One region of the Bacillus cihuensis genome, then DNA from elsewhere that is predicted to be linked to it. Evidence: riboswitches for the same ligand, from Rfam matches in the RefSeq annotation. Region 1 holds a riboswitch; each other region holds the start of a gene.
The links. Region 1 has a riboswitch for S-adenosylmethionine ahead of V179_RS32530 (methionine ABC transporter ATP-binding protein). Riboswitches for the same ligand answer to the same signal wherever they lie in the genome.

Region 1 (4,979 bases):
AAATAACCAATATTCTCTTTCATAAAATATATTGGTGGTTTTATTCTTAAGCTAACTATCACCTTTAAGAGGTAGCGTCAGGAATTGACAATTTACAGCGTTAAGGAAAAAATAATATAAAAAAGTCCAATTTCTTAATTTAATGCTGAGAAATTGGACTATTTTTCGTTACTCAAGAAAAGCGCCCGATTTTTGAAGTTCGTACAACAATAATTTTTATCTGAATTGCCCACAAGATAACATAATAAAAAAGTTTACAAATAAAGATGTATTGTATGTGTGTTTTTCAAAGGAGGGTGAAACAGTGGTTAACCAAGGACATCATGACATGGAATCAAAAAACCAAATGTTAATTGCTCCTGAAACTTTTGCTGCACCACCTGAATCATTAACGGAACAACTATTTATTGAGCGATCATTAGTTGAGAACAAATTTTGGTTACGAATTATGAAAGAGCATTCCTATTTTTTGGGTGAAGGGTTTAGCCGGCATGACAAGCATCTTATCCAGCAAACAGATCGTTTCTACCATTATTTTGAAGAACAGGAAAAAAGAGCGTATCAAACCCCCAATAATGTAACTGCAGTCCGTAAGTTAAATGAAGATTCAATACAGCTTGTTTTAGGATTACGGAATTTTAAACGAAATTTGCTCATCCTTATAATCAATTGTAAAGTCATGGGCTTTAACTTCCCTCTCCTTGTTGATCATACAGCACGTGAGGCTGAATATTTTATGAGGACGTTAAAAAAATTTAATGAAGGGATTTTGGACCCTATCCAGGATGCGATTATCAAGGAAAATGTATTTTGGCTAAAAATTATGATGGAGCATTCGCGATTTATCGCATCGCTGCTTGATCAATCGGAACGGAATTTAGTGAAAACCGCTTTAAAATTTGGGGATGATTTTGAAGTCCTTCTCAACCAGGCAAGGGATGTTGAATCGATGCTATATAAGAAACAACCGACCTATCCCATCATTGGAAAGCTTAATAAGGATAGTGAGAACGCAACACATGAGCTTAGGGATTTTAAACAGGCAGGGTTAGATTTCATAAAGACCTGTCAAATCAGAAATGTCATCGACCCGTTGCTGGCTGACCATGTAGTAAGAGAAGCAGATCATTTCCTTCAAATGGTCCATGTTTTAGAGGAGAGGTTAAGAGTAAAGCAACAGGAAGAAATGATGATGTAAGAGAGAAGAAGAGACTTATTCTGTAATATTAAAGCTAAGTGGTGGTAATTGAGGTTTTTAAAACCAATATCTTGTCCATAAGGGGACCTCAAAATAATGTCTTTACTATATATTCCATATAAATTGAATTACCCTTTTTCACTACCTCAATACACAATAAGTCTTACTCCATTAAACGTTGATGTAACAATAAAAAGGCAGACCAACTCGCCATGCGAATTAGTCTGCTAGTTAAGATTCTAATTATACGTTTCCTCTCCCTTATCGGAACCCGTTAATTTAATTACCCTATTTTTATAAACGATCGACAAGAGGTGGAGTAAGACGATTAGCGTTTGAATACATTAATTGTCTTGCTTTGTTGTTCTGCAGCAGGTGGGTTTTTGTTTACATAACCGATATTTTGAATTGGATTAGATAGGAGAAAACTGAATGAATGTTTCCGTCTTTATCCAACTGTTATTTTAAAGCTACACTAACACAAATATATCCAAAAAATGTCTGTATTCAAATAATAGCTATAGATGAACGGTTGTAGTAAATGTGGGTTTGCCCTTTTTATTATGGGTCAACATCATAGTTATAATAAATCTATTTTTTAGAATTTAATTGACATTTTAAATATTAAGTTATATATTTAAAAAAATAAAATAATATATGGATACATTCTTATCAAGAGATGTGGAGGGACTTGGCCCTATGATACCTCGGCAACAGGTTTTTACTTTTGTAAAAATACTGTGCTAATTCCAACGAACGTAAGTTTGAAAGATAAGAAGAAGCCTTTACTAGATAATTAATAGAAGTGTATTCTTTTGTATTTGTCTAAGTAAGCCTCTTCTGTCTAATGATGGAAGAGGCTTTTTCGTGTTACAGCTTTGAAAAGAAACAACATGGGGGAGAGTAGATGATTGAATTTCAAAATGTAAAAAAGATGTATGAATCAAAGAAACAAACCGTTGAAGCTTTGAAAGGGATCGATTTAGTCGTTGAAAAAGGCGATATTTTCGGTGTTGTCGGCTATAGTGGCGCCGGAAAAAGTACGTTAATCCGGTTGGTCAATTTACTCGAGCGTCCGTCAGAAGGACAGGTATTGGTGAATGGCAAAGCGTTGACTTCGTTAAAGCCGAAAGATTTACGAACAGAGAAAAAGAAAATTGGGATGATTTTTCAACATTTTAATTTGCTTAACTCGAAGACGGTTTTTGATAATGTAGCGATGCCGCTCATCTTATCGGGTACACCTGCAAAAGAAATTCATACACGAGTTAATGAATTATTGGAATTTGTTGGTCTTTTGGGGAAGGCGAAAAATTATCCAGAGCAATTGTCTGGTGGTCAAAAGCAGCGAATCGGCATTGCACGTGCTCTAGCAACGAATCCTTCGATTCTGTTATGCGATGAAGCCACATCGGCGCTCGATCCACAAACGACAAGTGCTGTTTTACAGCTATTAAAGAAAGTAAACAGGGAATATAATATCACCATCTTGCTAATTACCCATGAAATGTCGGTCATTCGCGAAATTTGTAATAAGGTGGCGGTTATGGAAGGTGGGCGGATTGTTGAGCAAGGTTCTGTGTTTGACGTATTTGCCAAGCCGCAAACAGAGATTGCTCAAAACTTTGTCCGAACAGTAATTCATGACGAAATTCCGCAAAGCTATATAAGCCAGGCGGAAGGGAATCCGATTATCTGGAAAATTAATTTTATTGGAGCCAATTCAGGTAAGCCTTTATTATCAACAGTTGCTAAACGATTTGATGTTGATTTAAATGTTTTATCAGCAAATATTTCGGAAATACAGGAAACGCCTTTTGGTAATTTAATTATTGAAGTGACAGGCGAAAAAAGCGAGATTAGGAAAGCATTTGACTATATTCAAGCTGAAAATATTCTTGTGCAGGAGGTGAGGATACATGAGTAACACATTGTGGGGTATGGAAATTACTGCTGATCAGCTGTTAACTGGTTTTGGCGATACGCTTTATATGGTTGCCTTATCACTATTATTTTCAGTTGTGATTGGACTTCCACTGGGAATCTTACTAGTTATTACTAGGAATGGTCACATTTTAGAGAATAAGTGGGTATTTAACGTATTAAACCCAGTTATTAATATTTTACGGTCTGTCCCGTTCATTATTTTACTAGTTGCACTGATTCCATTTACTAGATTCGTAGTCGGTACAGCAATTGGCACAAATGCAGCGATTGTTCCCTTGATTTTTTATGCGGCGCCTTATATTGCACGACTTGTGGAAAATTCACTTTTGGAAGTAGACAAAGGAATTATTGAAGCTGCGGAAGCTATGGGAGCGACGACATGGCAAATTATTTTTCGCTTTTTAATTCCGGAAGGACTTAGCTCATTAGTACTTACGTTTACAACAGCTACAATCGGACTTGTCGGCGCTTCAGCGATGGCCGGTGCGGTTGGTGCAGGTGGAGTTGGTGACCTTGCTTTAAGTTATGGGTATCAACGCTTCGATACGATGACGATGATTGTCACGGTTGCAGCACTAGTGGTAATTGTTCAATTACTGCAATCAACTGGAAATATCGTTTCAAAAAAAATCAGAAGAAGATAATTGGAGGAATAAAAAATGAAGAAATTATTAATTGCAGTCTTAGTACTGGCACTTGCTGTGTTGACGGCATGTGGAAAAACTGATGAAAAAGGCAGTGCAGAGGGTGAAAAAACGGTGAAGGTCGGCGTTAGTAGCGGGGATACAAGAATATGGGATTATATTGTTGGCATTGCTAAAGATGAAGGGCTAAATATCGAGCTCGTTAAGTTTAATGATTATATCCAACCGAATCTTGCATTAGCTGAAGGGGAGATCGATGCAAATTCCTTTCAAACGATTTCTTATTTTGACGAGTTTATTAATAAGCAAAAGTTGGATTTAGAAGCAATTGGTTCGACGGTTATTGCGCCAATGGCGTTGTATTCAAAAAAATATGAAAAACTTGAAGAGCTACCAGAAGGAGCAACGATTGCTGTACCTAATGAAGGAACGAATTTTGGACGTGCCTTGTTACTATTGCAAGAGGCGGGCCTGATTACGTTAGTTGAGGATTTTGATGGAAATGGAGCATTAAATAAAATTGCAACCAATCCGAAGAATTTGAAGTTTGAAGCAGTGGCTGCTGGAAATACTCCGCGTTTCTTAGATGATGTGGATGCGTCCGTTATTAATAACAACTTTGCTATGGAAGCAGGTCTGAAATTAGATGAATCCTTATTCCATGAAAGTGCCACAGCGAAACCATACATTAATATTATTGCAGTGAAAAAAGGGAATGCAGACCGTCCGGAACTACAGAAGTTAGTTGAACTTTATCAATCGGAAAAAGTGGAACAATTTATCAACGATACATTTAAAGGAAGCTCAATCCCGGCCTATGTTTCGGTAGACGAGTTGGTCAATTATAAAGATGCATGGACGAAACCTGCTACTAAATAAACTAGTACATTGATACTAAAGCCGAAGCCAGATAGAGAAACGAAACTTTGTCTGGCTTCTTTCTAATTAGAAGGGGGCAAGAAACTATGACCATTGTTAAGGACGTTCACTTGCAAATCATTGAAGAAGATCTTGAACTTCGTGCAAATACATATGTTGAAACAAGCCAAAAGATTCATGCAAAACCTGAAATAGGCAACCAAGAATATTTTGCTTCGGACACGCTAACGGCTTTACTAGCCGAAGCTGGCTTTAATGTGGAGCGAGATATCGCTGGTCATGAGACAGGTTTTATTGCGAGAAAAAAATCT
Region 2 (4,979 bases), 680 kb from region 1:
TTTAAGCTCTTTGGGGTTACTAATGACATCCTTTTCAGAGGCACGAAGAGGATCGGCATTACTGTCAAATTCGATTATGCCATTATCCTTTAACACCGTTAAGCCCCTTGCTAGATTGGTAGGATCATTTGCAAGTACAATGGTACTGCCTTTCTCAATCTCATCCAATGATTGATACTTATTAGAATAAATACCGATGGGTGCTGTCGGTACCGTAATCACACTCGTTAATTCCATATCATTTTCTTTTGCGAACGCATTCATATATACCTCGTGCTGAAACAAGTTTGCATCCAGTGATCCGTTATTCAGTGCTGTATTTGGCTGTATGTAATCGTTGAATTCTTTCACGGTTACCTTATAGCCTTTTTCTTCTAAATAAGGCTTGACTCCTTTTTCTAGCATATCACTGTACGGGATTGTCGCCCCCAGTACTAATTCTTTCTTTTCACCGGCAGAGGATGAACTACCTGAATTACAAGCAGATAAAGCACCCATGACAAGTATGAATAGCAAAACAAAAATTTGTTTTTTCAATTTAACCACTCCCCTGTTTTTAGCGTTTGTTTACTCTTTTCGCGATATGCCCCCCTATATATTGGAATAGTTGCACTAAGACAACCACCAAAATGAGGTTTGTGTACATGATCGTATTATCATAACGATAGTACCCGTAACGAATAGCTAAATCCTCGATCCCCCACCCCAATGATTCCAACCATAGCGGAATAGACGATTAAGATAATGGCAGTCATGGTAAAGCCGGTCATCAATCCTGGCTTGGCTTCTGTAAGGATAATGTTTGTGATGATTAACCCGAAGTCCAGACAGCAACCGCAGCTTCGATGACTCCTTTATCAAATCTCTTGCAGATGATTCTACTAATTCTGCAAAAAAAAGGAATCCCCGCTACCGCTAGAGTCACCGTCGCTGCTAATGGTCTAATGGTTGTATCCACGAGAAAATTTTTAAATAACATTAAGAATACGATCAGGATAAACGGAATGGAACGGATTAGGTTGATCAAGATCTCAAAAACCTGTTTAATCCATATATTTTCTTAAAAATTCCGCGATCCGTGATAAACAAAACCATTCCTATAGATAGGCCCACCAGAATCGCGAATATTTCTCCCTTCTCGATCGTAAGCGAAACGTCATCTACACCCACAATCGTTTCCTTTTTACCCCTAAATTCCTTCTTAATGTGCTTCAACTCAATCATCCGGCTATTCCACTCCGCTCCTATTTTTACCGCTCGGTAAGGACACGTCTGTACTGGCTACCAGGATGGTCATCCGGCAAAATACTTTTCCCCCTAGGAAATAACTTTTCTCGCAATGTACCTGATTGATACTGCTTCTTATATAATCCCCGCTCTTGCAAGATTGGAATCACTAACTCAATAAAGGATTCCAAATCACCAGGCGTCACCAAATGGTTTAAATTGAAGCCGTCTACTCCTGATTCTTCAAATTGACGTTGTATAGCGTCCGCAACCTCTGATGGGTTCCCAACAATAATTTGGGTTCGATCTAATGACTCGAATCGTTTAAGTGCTTCACCAACAGATAATTTCTTCGGTGCATCCTTCGTTAAAGTAGCTGCTTTATAATGGCCGCCTTCCGTCGATTTCTTATATTCAAACGGCTCATTCGGATCCACGCCCTCAAACTCGGCAATGTCATAACCGCTAGCTCCGAACTGTGCTTTAGCAGCATCTGAACTCCATACTTTGTTATATTCCTCGAACTTCTGCCAAGCCTCTTCCGTCGTTTCGGCAACAATAACACTCAGAAAAGAAATGATTTTAATATTATCTGGATTACGACCATGCGTTTGTGCTCGCTGTCTAATATCCTCTGTGTAAAAACGAATTCTCTCAGGTGTGGGACCACCGACAAATATACACTCTGCATGTTTGGCTGCGAATTCCCTGCCGCGTTCCGATGTTCCCGCTTGATAAATGACAGGCGTGCGCTGAATGGAAGGTTCAGTTAAATGCGGCCCTTCCACTTTAAAATAGGTGCCTTCATGATTGATTTCATGTACTTTTTCGGGATCTACCAATGTATTCGTTTCCGCATTTTCAATCATGGCATTGTCTTCCCAGCTTTGCTCCCAGAGTTTATAAGACACCTCAAGGAACTCATCGGCTTTATTGTATCGTTCATCATGTTTGATCATATCTGGTAACCCAAAGTTTCTGGCTGCATTTGGGAGATAAGAAGTCACAACATTCCATGCAATTCTTCCCTTTGTCAAATGGTCTAAAGTAGAAAACCGTCTTGCATTTCCAAATGGTGGTTCATAGGTCGTACTAACTGTGATTGCGAATGACAAATTTTCTGTTACACTGGCCATCGCAGAAATGAGCAGCGATGCATCGTTCACTGGCACCTGTAAGCCATCTCGAATGGAAGGATCTTTACTCTTCTGATAAATATCATAAATGCCAAGGACATCTGCAAAAAAAATCGCATCAAACTTGCCTCGCTCCAATAGCTTTGCTAATTCAATCCAGTAGTCCAAATCCTTGTACCTGCGATGACGCTTATTGTCTGGATGCTTCCAAAGCCCATGGGAATTGTGCATCGAACTGCTCATATCAAAAGCATTTAAAATGATTTGTTTAGTCAATTTTTTTTCCTCCCTGTATTATATGATTTTTCTTATCCGCAAACTCGGATTAAAAGAAACGAAATAGGTTTCTCAGACTCCATTCAAAGTCATAAAAAATCCCCTTCTTTTACAAGAAAAGAAGGGGATTGATTGCCATACGAAAGCATACATCCCTTCTTATCTTTCAAGCATTTCGCTCGATGGAATTGGCACAGTACTAAACTAGTCTGTTGCCGAGGTTTCACAGGGCCAGTCCCTCCACCTCTCTAGATAAGAAAAACATTTTCATTCAGCTATTTACAAAAATATACATGAAGATTAAAATTATGTCAAATTATTTTTAACAATTAAAATAATAATTATATTATGAATTTTTCATAACTTTAGTATTGACAATTATTAGAATTCCATTTAATGTGAGGCTATCAAATAGAATACGTAACAAATTCTTATCAAGAGTCAGGGGAGGAAGTGGTCCTACGATCCTGCAGCAACCATTTATCCAAAGTGATAAGTAAAGGTGCTAATTCCAGCAGACAGTTCCAATGTCTGGCAGATGAGAAAGAGCAGCTAAGAAACAAAGTCCTCTTTCGTCAGCGAATGAGGACTTTTTTGATGTTAAGAAAATGGAGGCAAATGTTATGACCATTGTTCATCAGCAAATACCCGTCAACAAAACGCAAGAAGGACGAATAAAACAAGCAAAAGTATTAGCAGATATCTTTAAAAAAAGAGCAGCTAAAATCGACAGAGAGGGCGAATTTCCCTATGAAAACTTTGAAGATTTAAAGGAACAGGGCTTCTTAGCACTCACTGTTCCGAAAGAATATGGTGGTGCTGGAATTGATTTATATGAATTTCTATTCATTCAGGAAATCATCGCACAAGGTGATGCACCAACCGCTCTTTCCCTTGGCTGGCATCTAGGCTGCATCCTTGAGGCAGCCGAAAGAAGACACTGGAAAGAAGAAAGCTTTGCCAAGCTTTGTCAGTGGATTGTTCATGACAACGCCCTGATCAATGTGGCACAATCCGAACGCGCAACGGGGAGCCCTTCCAGAGGCGGGATTCCCACCACGACTGCCATCAAAGAAGGCAACGGCTGGCGGATCAATGGCGTTAAATCCTTCACCTCCATGGCCGTCGCACTCGATTATTCAATCGTCACTGTCGATGTCAATCAAACTGGCAAGAAAGGCTTTGTACTTGTTGATCATAAGCTGGAAGGTGTGTCTGTGGAAGAAACATGGGATAGTATTTCGATGCGGGGCACAAAGAGTGATGATCTGATTTTAGATCAAGTCTGGGTAGAATCGGATGCATTATTGGTACAAGAAGAGCTTAATCAACCCCATCCGAATGGCTGGTATCTTCAAGTACCTGCTGTGTACATTGGAATCGCCCTTTCTGCAAAAGAGTATGCTGTATCTTTCGCATCTACCTATCGTCCTAGTACACTGCCAGGTCCAATTAGTGATGTACCGGACGTAAGAAGAAAAATAGGAAAAATGGAACTAGAATTATTTAACGCTCGGGAAGTGTTATTTTCTGTTGCAAGAAAATGGATTGAATACCCTGAGAAACGGGCGTACATGGGTTCAGAACTAGCCGCCGTGAAATATATTGCAACAAACAGCGCGAATAGAGTCGTAGATTTAGCGATGAGAATTGTTGGTGCAAGAAGCCTTTCTGCCGAATCCCCCCTACAGCGCCACTTCCGGGATGTTCGTGCAGGTCTTCATAACCCGCCGACAGATGATGCGATTGTATACAGCCTAGCCAAAACTGTGTTAGATTGAAGAAGCGAGGGGACGGTTCTCATGTCTCCCTTCCCCTATGCTTTCAAAATTTTTGCAGCCTGGCGTTGTGATACCTCTTCGATTACTTTTACTTTTCGCAACACTTGATTTCTTTTTAACTGAGGCGAATTCTTTACTTGTACGGTAAATAAAAAAACAAAAGATGCCCCATTCGGTGCACCTCTTATTTTACAAATTTCTTTTCAACGTTTGTTGTTAGAGATATTTTTTAATGCTTGCGATCATGTCCTTATATTCTTCTGCTTTTAAGTATGTTTTACCTGGGTTCATTTCAAAGGTGGAACCCCATTCGTCTTTATCTTCATACTTAGGGACGATATGCATATGCATATGATGCATTTTATCACCATATGCCCCATAATTAAGCTTATTTGGTTGGAAAGCTTTGTCCAAAGCCTCCCCTACTTTTTTTACATCATTCATAAATGCCGCCAATTTATCTTGATCGAGCTGAAAAAGTTCTTTTACATGATCCTTATACACGACATTGCATCTGCCCGTATACGTCTGCTCTTTAAATAGAAAAACAGTAGAAACA
Region 3 (4,979 bases), on a different contig from region 1:
TCATCCCACCGGTCAAATGCCTTTATTAGCTCCTGACCTTGAAAAACCACTTTCCCCACGTCGCCATACAATTCAGAAATCACATTGTTCGCTACTGTATGAACATGGAGACTGCAGCCGGCATCCGTTCTTTTGTATATTTCACAATGCAGCAGCGTCTCAAAAGAAGGCTTCACATTCGTGCTTCCGACAGGATTTCCATCACCATCCACAAGCAGAAAGTCTTCATTTGTTTTTTTTCGTTTATCTTTCCCGCTTGCCGTGACAAGAAATTGCAATGGATCATTTTGTACTTTAATCGCTAAATTACCGCTCGTGCCCATAAACCAATCTCTCTCGGCCAATTCAGCTTTTATCTCCATAAGCTCATGATGACGAGTAAGTAACACACTCATTTTCCAACCCCCTTCGTTTGACTACTTATTTGTAATTTCTCTAAAATGTCTATGCAATCATAAAACGTATCAAAAGGTTGAAATGGAATCGAAAACTCTCCGCATTTTTCAGCTAAATAATCTCTTGCTATGACAGTATGAGAAATTTTCGCAGCTTCCAAATCTGTTACAGAATCGCCAATGACTATTGCATGCGTCTTGGCATTCGATAGTTGTCGGATTATCGCAGGTTTGCAACAGCCGCAATTTTGATTCGTACATGTCTGATCACAAGGATGTGGCCATTGTATTTGAATCGTTTCACCTAAGAAATCAGCCTGATTACAAAACACCCCGGCAATAGAGTCAAACGGGGCGAGAATTGGTCTAACAAAAAAATCCATCCCTCCACTTACGATATAAAGGGGGATCTGTTGCTTTTTCGTATATTGAACAAATTCACTAAACCCTTCGCGAATCTCACTATTTTCTAAAACAAACTTAGTAATCTCCTGTTTTAGTGAAGTTGGAAGGAGACGAAACATGTTGCCTACCCCTTCTTGGATACTGACCGAACGAGATAAAACATGATCCTTCCACATCTCCCATTCTGGTGGAGCAAATTGCTTCATTATACTAACAATATTGTCTTTCTTTGTTACCGTACCATCAAAGTCACAAAAAATGATTGGATTATTCACTTCGCAACCACATCCTTCCAGCCCCATAGCCGGACTGCCTCCTGAAGTTCAAATGCAGCAGTTTCTTCTGAAAACGCATCCCCAGAAAGCACCAATTCAATTGCTTGATGAAACGCCTTACCACCACCCTGCGCTCCTTGTGGATGTCCATGAACGCCTCCACCTGCATTAATGACACAATCCTTTCCGAAATCTTGGATCAATAAAGGTACGAGACCTGGGTGAATCCCAGCTGATGGTACAGGAAATACCGATTTAATCTGTGTTTTCTTTATTAGCTCCTCTTTTATCGCTATCACCTTATCTCTGTCCAAAGCTACACTGCCGTATGGTGAAGGAAACAAGGAAAAGTCCGCTCCTGCCAATCTTTCCAATTTCCCTAACAGTAAGGCATGAGAAAGCCCATATTTTTCTGATGAAGTGAACGCACCGCTAACGGCAGGGTGAGCCATAATTGGAAGAGCAATTTCCTCATCTTCTCGTAAACTTTGTAAGACATCAAGACCATAAGCAAAAACGTTAAATAACAAAACATCCGCTCCTAAATCTCTTGCTTTTCTAGCTCGATCCCTTAATTCGAACGTTCTTCCTGTTAAATTCACGGCATATAACGTTCTATGACCAGTTTCTTCATACACTTGATCAAGTACTTTCTTTCCTTCTGTTACTCTTTTTTCAAGAGGAGTGAGAGGGTTTTCAAAGAGGATTTCATCGTCCTTCACTAGGTCAACACCACCCAATGCCTGTTCTCGTAATTGGTTGAGCAGATAATCTAAATCCCTCCCAATCACTCCCTTGAAAATACTCATAATTAAAGGACGATCAAAGACTTGAAGCTTTTCGCGAATGCCTGCAATTCCAAAACGAGGTCCTGGAAAATGGCTTAAAAGGTCTTGATCAAACTTTAAATCTACTAATTTAATTTCTCCATCTAGAGATAATTTTCCGAAAGTTGTCGTCAGGATAGCAGGAATATCTTTTGAAAAATTAGCCGCTGGAAAAGCAATGTGAAGTTCGCCAACGTTTTTTCCAGATACCTTCTCTTCATCCACTTCTTTGACCGTGACAACTCGACCTTTATGATTTTTTAATTGTTCTTGTTCGAGCAGCGGCAGGTTCGTCCAAGAACCAACCGTTAGACCAAGCGCTATTTCTTCGGCTTTTTTTTCCAAGCTTGATGAATCAGATATTATGCTGTACACAGCTGTTACTTCGCTCATTTTCGCCACTTCTTCCTTTTAAAAAATATAAAAAACCCCTTCAATAAGAAGAGGTTTCCGAATAAAAAACAACTTCTTATCTATCAGCATTTCTGCTGCAAGAATTAGCACCGTGCTTAAAAATAAGTCGGTTGCCGGGTATCATCGGGCTTGTCCCTCCACCTGCTCTTGATAAGATTTTGTATATAAAAAATTTAAGTTTAATGTAATTTCGTATAAATTATGCCATTTTGCATGATTACTGTCAATGTATTTTAAATTATTTTTATATTTTGATTACTAGTTAAAGTGAAACTTCAATCAGGCTTTACGGACAGTAGCCCCCCACACACATTAGCTTCTTCGATTCCTCTAAGCCTTGAGATAGGGGCTTTGACTTCCGTTAATGCGGGATAAAATTAGTTAAATACCTGCTTACAGGATTTTAGTAAATGAATTCCCACTGCCTTATTTATCCGTCTATTACCTTACTAATAAACTTATGCTGAGATATGTGTATGAACACTTTTTTGATTTTCCCACTTATGCAGCAATTTGAAAATTGGCGGCATCACGAGACAAACTACGATAATTCGGAGCACCTGCACAGCCACTACAAATGTGGAATCAGCATCTAGTACGACTGCTGTTGTCGCCATCTCCGCAACGCCACCCGGTGCGAACGCAAGGGCTGTGGTCATAAACGCCATTCCTGTGATTTCTGAAACAAAATAAGCACACGCAAACATCGCTACGATTAACATGATCGTACTGATGAAGGCAACAACTAATGTTTGTTTTAAACCAATAAACATTTCTTTGCGAAAACGGGAGCCAATCGATACGGCAATTAAAATCTGCGATACGACCATGATACTATGTGGCCAGAAGGCAATCATATCGTGTCCAGTAGTGGTAGATGTGATGGATTGAACAACGGCGACTCCAACCATGCTTCCAAGGAGCCAAGGAGCCGGAAATTTCAAATATTTACCTACATGATATCCCCCATAGGCAACGACAGCAAGCACCAGACTCCATAATAAGTGATGGATTTCAAAAACAGCGCCTGGCGATTGTACGATAACCGGTGCCGTCGGAATTACCACCAATAAGGACACGACAATCGGAATAATTAAAATAACAAGAAAAACACGCATCGTTTGGATAATACTAACGACCGCTGTGTTGGCACCGACTTCCTCAGCCATTCCTGGCATAGCCGATAGTCCACCCGGTGCCGTACCGAAAAAACTAGTCAGCATATTAGTTTCGCTAAATTTCCAAAGTGCCAAACCTGAAAGTAATGAAAACATAATTGAAAGCAGTAGCATGACTATAATAACAATCCAATGTTGCTGAAAGACTGTAAGAACAGATAGATTAATTTTTTGACCTAGTTCAATACCTAAAATACACTGCCCTATATTTAGCCAGTATTTCGGTAGACCTTTCGTCCCTAGAAAATTTGGTGATACGAAAGAAATGAGTGCAGCGAAGAGTAATGTTCCAAGCATCCATCCGATCGACAGACCTGTCAACGAAAGTAAAAAACCACCTGCGCTACTTAGAACAATAAACATCCATATATTTTTATTCAATTTTACATCGTCCTTCTTTCCGCTCTCTATATGAATAATTATAATGAATGGACAGTTATAAATAAAATATAATTTTGATATGACTAACCATAAGTAAAGATTATATTAGCTCCGTAATTGTTTCGAACTTGCCAAAGCACTATTATCTTGAAGCACTCTCCAGTTTGAACAAGTACCAATAAAGTGGAACTTCAATCAATGGGGGTTTTTCTTCATCCTCCACTGATTGTAGTCCCGTTCTAGTGTCGCTAAAACCTCCACACAGTGTGGGTAAAGCGACACTACAAACCCGATTGGGCTTTTACGGGCATCCCCCACCTACGCTTTTTCAATTCCTCTAAGCCTTGAGGGGGAAGTCTTGACTTTCCGTTAAAGCAAGAGAAAGCATTTCGCAATAGACAAAAAGACGTGTATATACAGAAAACTTGCTTTCTGTAAGATACACGTTAGGCACATCTGAAAAATTTAATAGTATGAAAAGTGTAAGCTACTGCACAAAAACGTCTAAAAGTCCCCTTTTATATCTTTCGCGAGTTTAAAAAGGGATGATTCCTAATACAATAGCTACAATAATCATGACAGCTGTTGAACCACATGCCCACTTCAAGAAGGAACGCTGTAATGCTCCAAAATCTTCTCCAACCATCCCGACCAATAGATAGGTAGAAGGAACAAGAGGACTTAATAAATGAACAGGCAATCCTAAAAGAGAAGCTCTTCCAATCAAAGCTGGGTCGATTCCATAAGCAGCTCCAGCCTTAGCTAGTAATGGAAGTACTCCGTAGTAAAAGGCATCATTGGACATGAAGAACGTAAACGGCGCACTAATAACTGCCGTGATTACAGCAAAGTGCGAACCCATAACATCTGGAATATGCTGAATCATCGAATTTGCCATAGCATCCACCATTTCCGTTCCTGCAAGAATTCCAGTGAAAATTCCAGCGGCAAAAATCATCGAAACAACAGATAAAGCATTATCAGCATAATTTGCTACACGTTCTTTTTGGTCACTCAATTTCGGATAATTTATCGTTATGGCTATGGCAAAACCAATCATGAACAAAACGGCTGATGGCAGTAATTCCATGATTAGTGCTACTA

Region 2: linked by a shared signal. The riboswitch ahead of V179_RS0113910 (LLM class flavin-dependent oxidoreductase) and the one ahead of V179_RS32530 (methionine ABC transporter ATP-binding protein) in region 1 are both predicted to bind S-adenosylmethionine.
Region 3: linked by a shared signal. The riboswitch ahead of V179_RS0103315 (2,3-diketo-5-methylthiopentyl-1-phosphate enolase) and the one ahead of V179_RS32530 (methionine ABC transporter ATP-binding protein) in region 1 are both predicted to bind S-adenosylmethionine.

The regions. Positions count from the first base shown of each region.
Region 1 is NZ_KI632495.1:2,365,679-2,370,657, reverse strand. It holds gene V179_RS0117100 (DUF2935 domain-containing protein) at 329-1,198, shown strand; SAM riboswitch class I at 1,865-1,976, shown strand; partial or broken gene V179_RS32530 (methionine ABC transporter ATP-binding protein) at 2,106-2,628, shown strand; gene V179_RS32525 (NIL domain-containing protein) at 2,706-3,125, shown strand; gene V179_RS0117090 (methionine ABC transporter permease) at 3,139-3,789, shown strand; gene V179_RS0117085 (MetQ/NlpA family ABC transporter substrate-binding protein) at 3,805-4,668, shown strand; gene V179_RS0117080 (M20 family metallopeptidase) at 4,755-4,979, shown strand, end outside.
Region 2 is NZ_KI632495.1:1,681,043-1,686,021, forward strand. It holds gene V179_RS0113900 (MetQ/NlpA family ABC transporter substrate-binding protein) at 1-537, opposite strand, end outside; gene V179_RS30720 (hypothetical protein) at 812-1,027, opposite strand; gene V179_RS0113910 (LLM class flavin-dependent oxidoreductase) at 1,251-2,639, opposite strand; SAM riboswitch class I at 2,796-2,898, opposite strand; SAM riboswitch class I at 3,068-3,184, shown strand; gene V179_RS0113915 (acyl-CoA dehydrogenase family protein) at 3,263-4,420, shown strand; gene V179_RS0113920 (HIT family protein) at 4,637-4,979, opposite strand, start outside.
Region 3 is NZ_AYSD01000010.1:742,115-747,093, reverse strand. It holds gene V179_RS0103325 (methylthioribulose 1-phosphate dehydratase) at 1-395, opposite strand, end outside; gene V179_RS0103320 (2-hydroxy-3-keto-5-methylthiopentenyl-1-phosphate phosphatase) at 392-1,102, opposite strand; gene V179_RS0103315 (2,3-diketo-5-methylthiopentyl-1-phosphate enolase) at 1,072-2,295, opposite strand; SAM riboswitch class I at 2,369-2,473, opposite strand; gene V179_RS0103310 (AbrB family transcriptional regulator) at 2,775-3,857, opposite strand; gene V179_RS0103305 (CitMHS family transporter) at 4,411-4,979, opposite strand, start outside.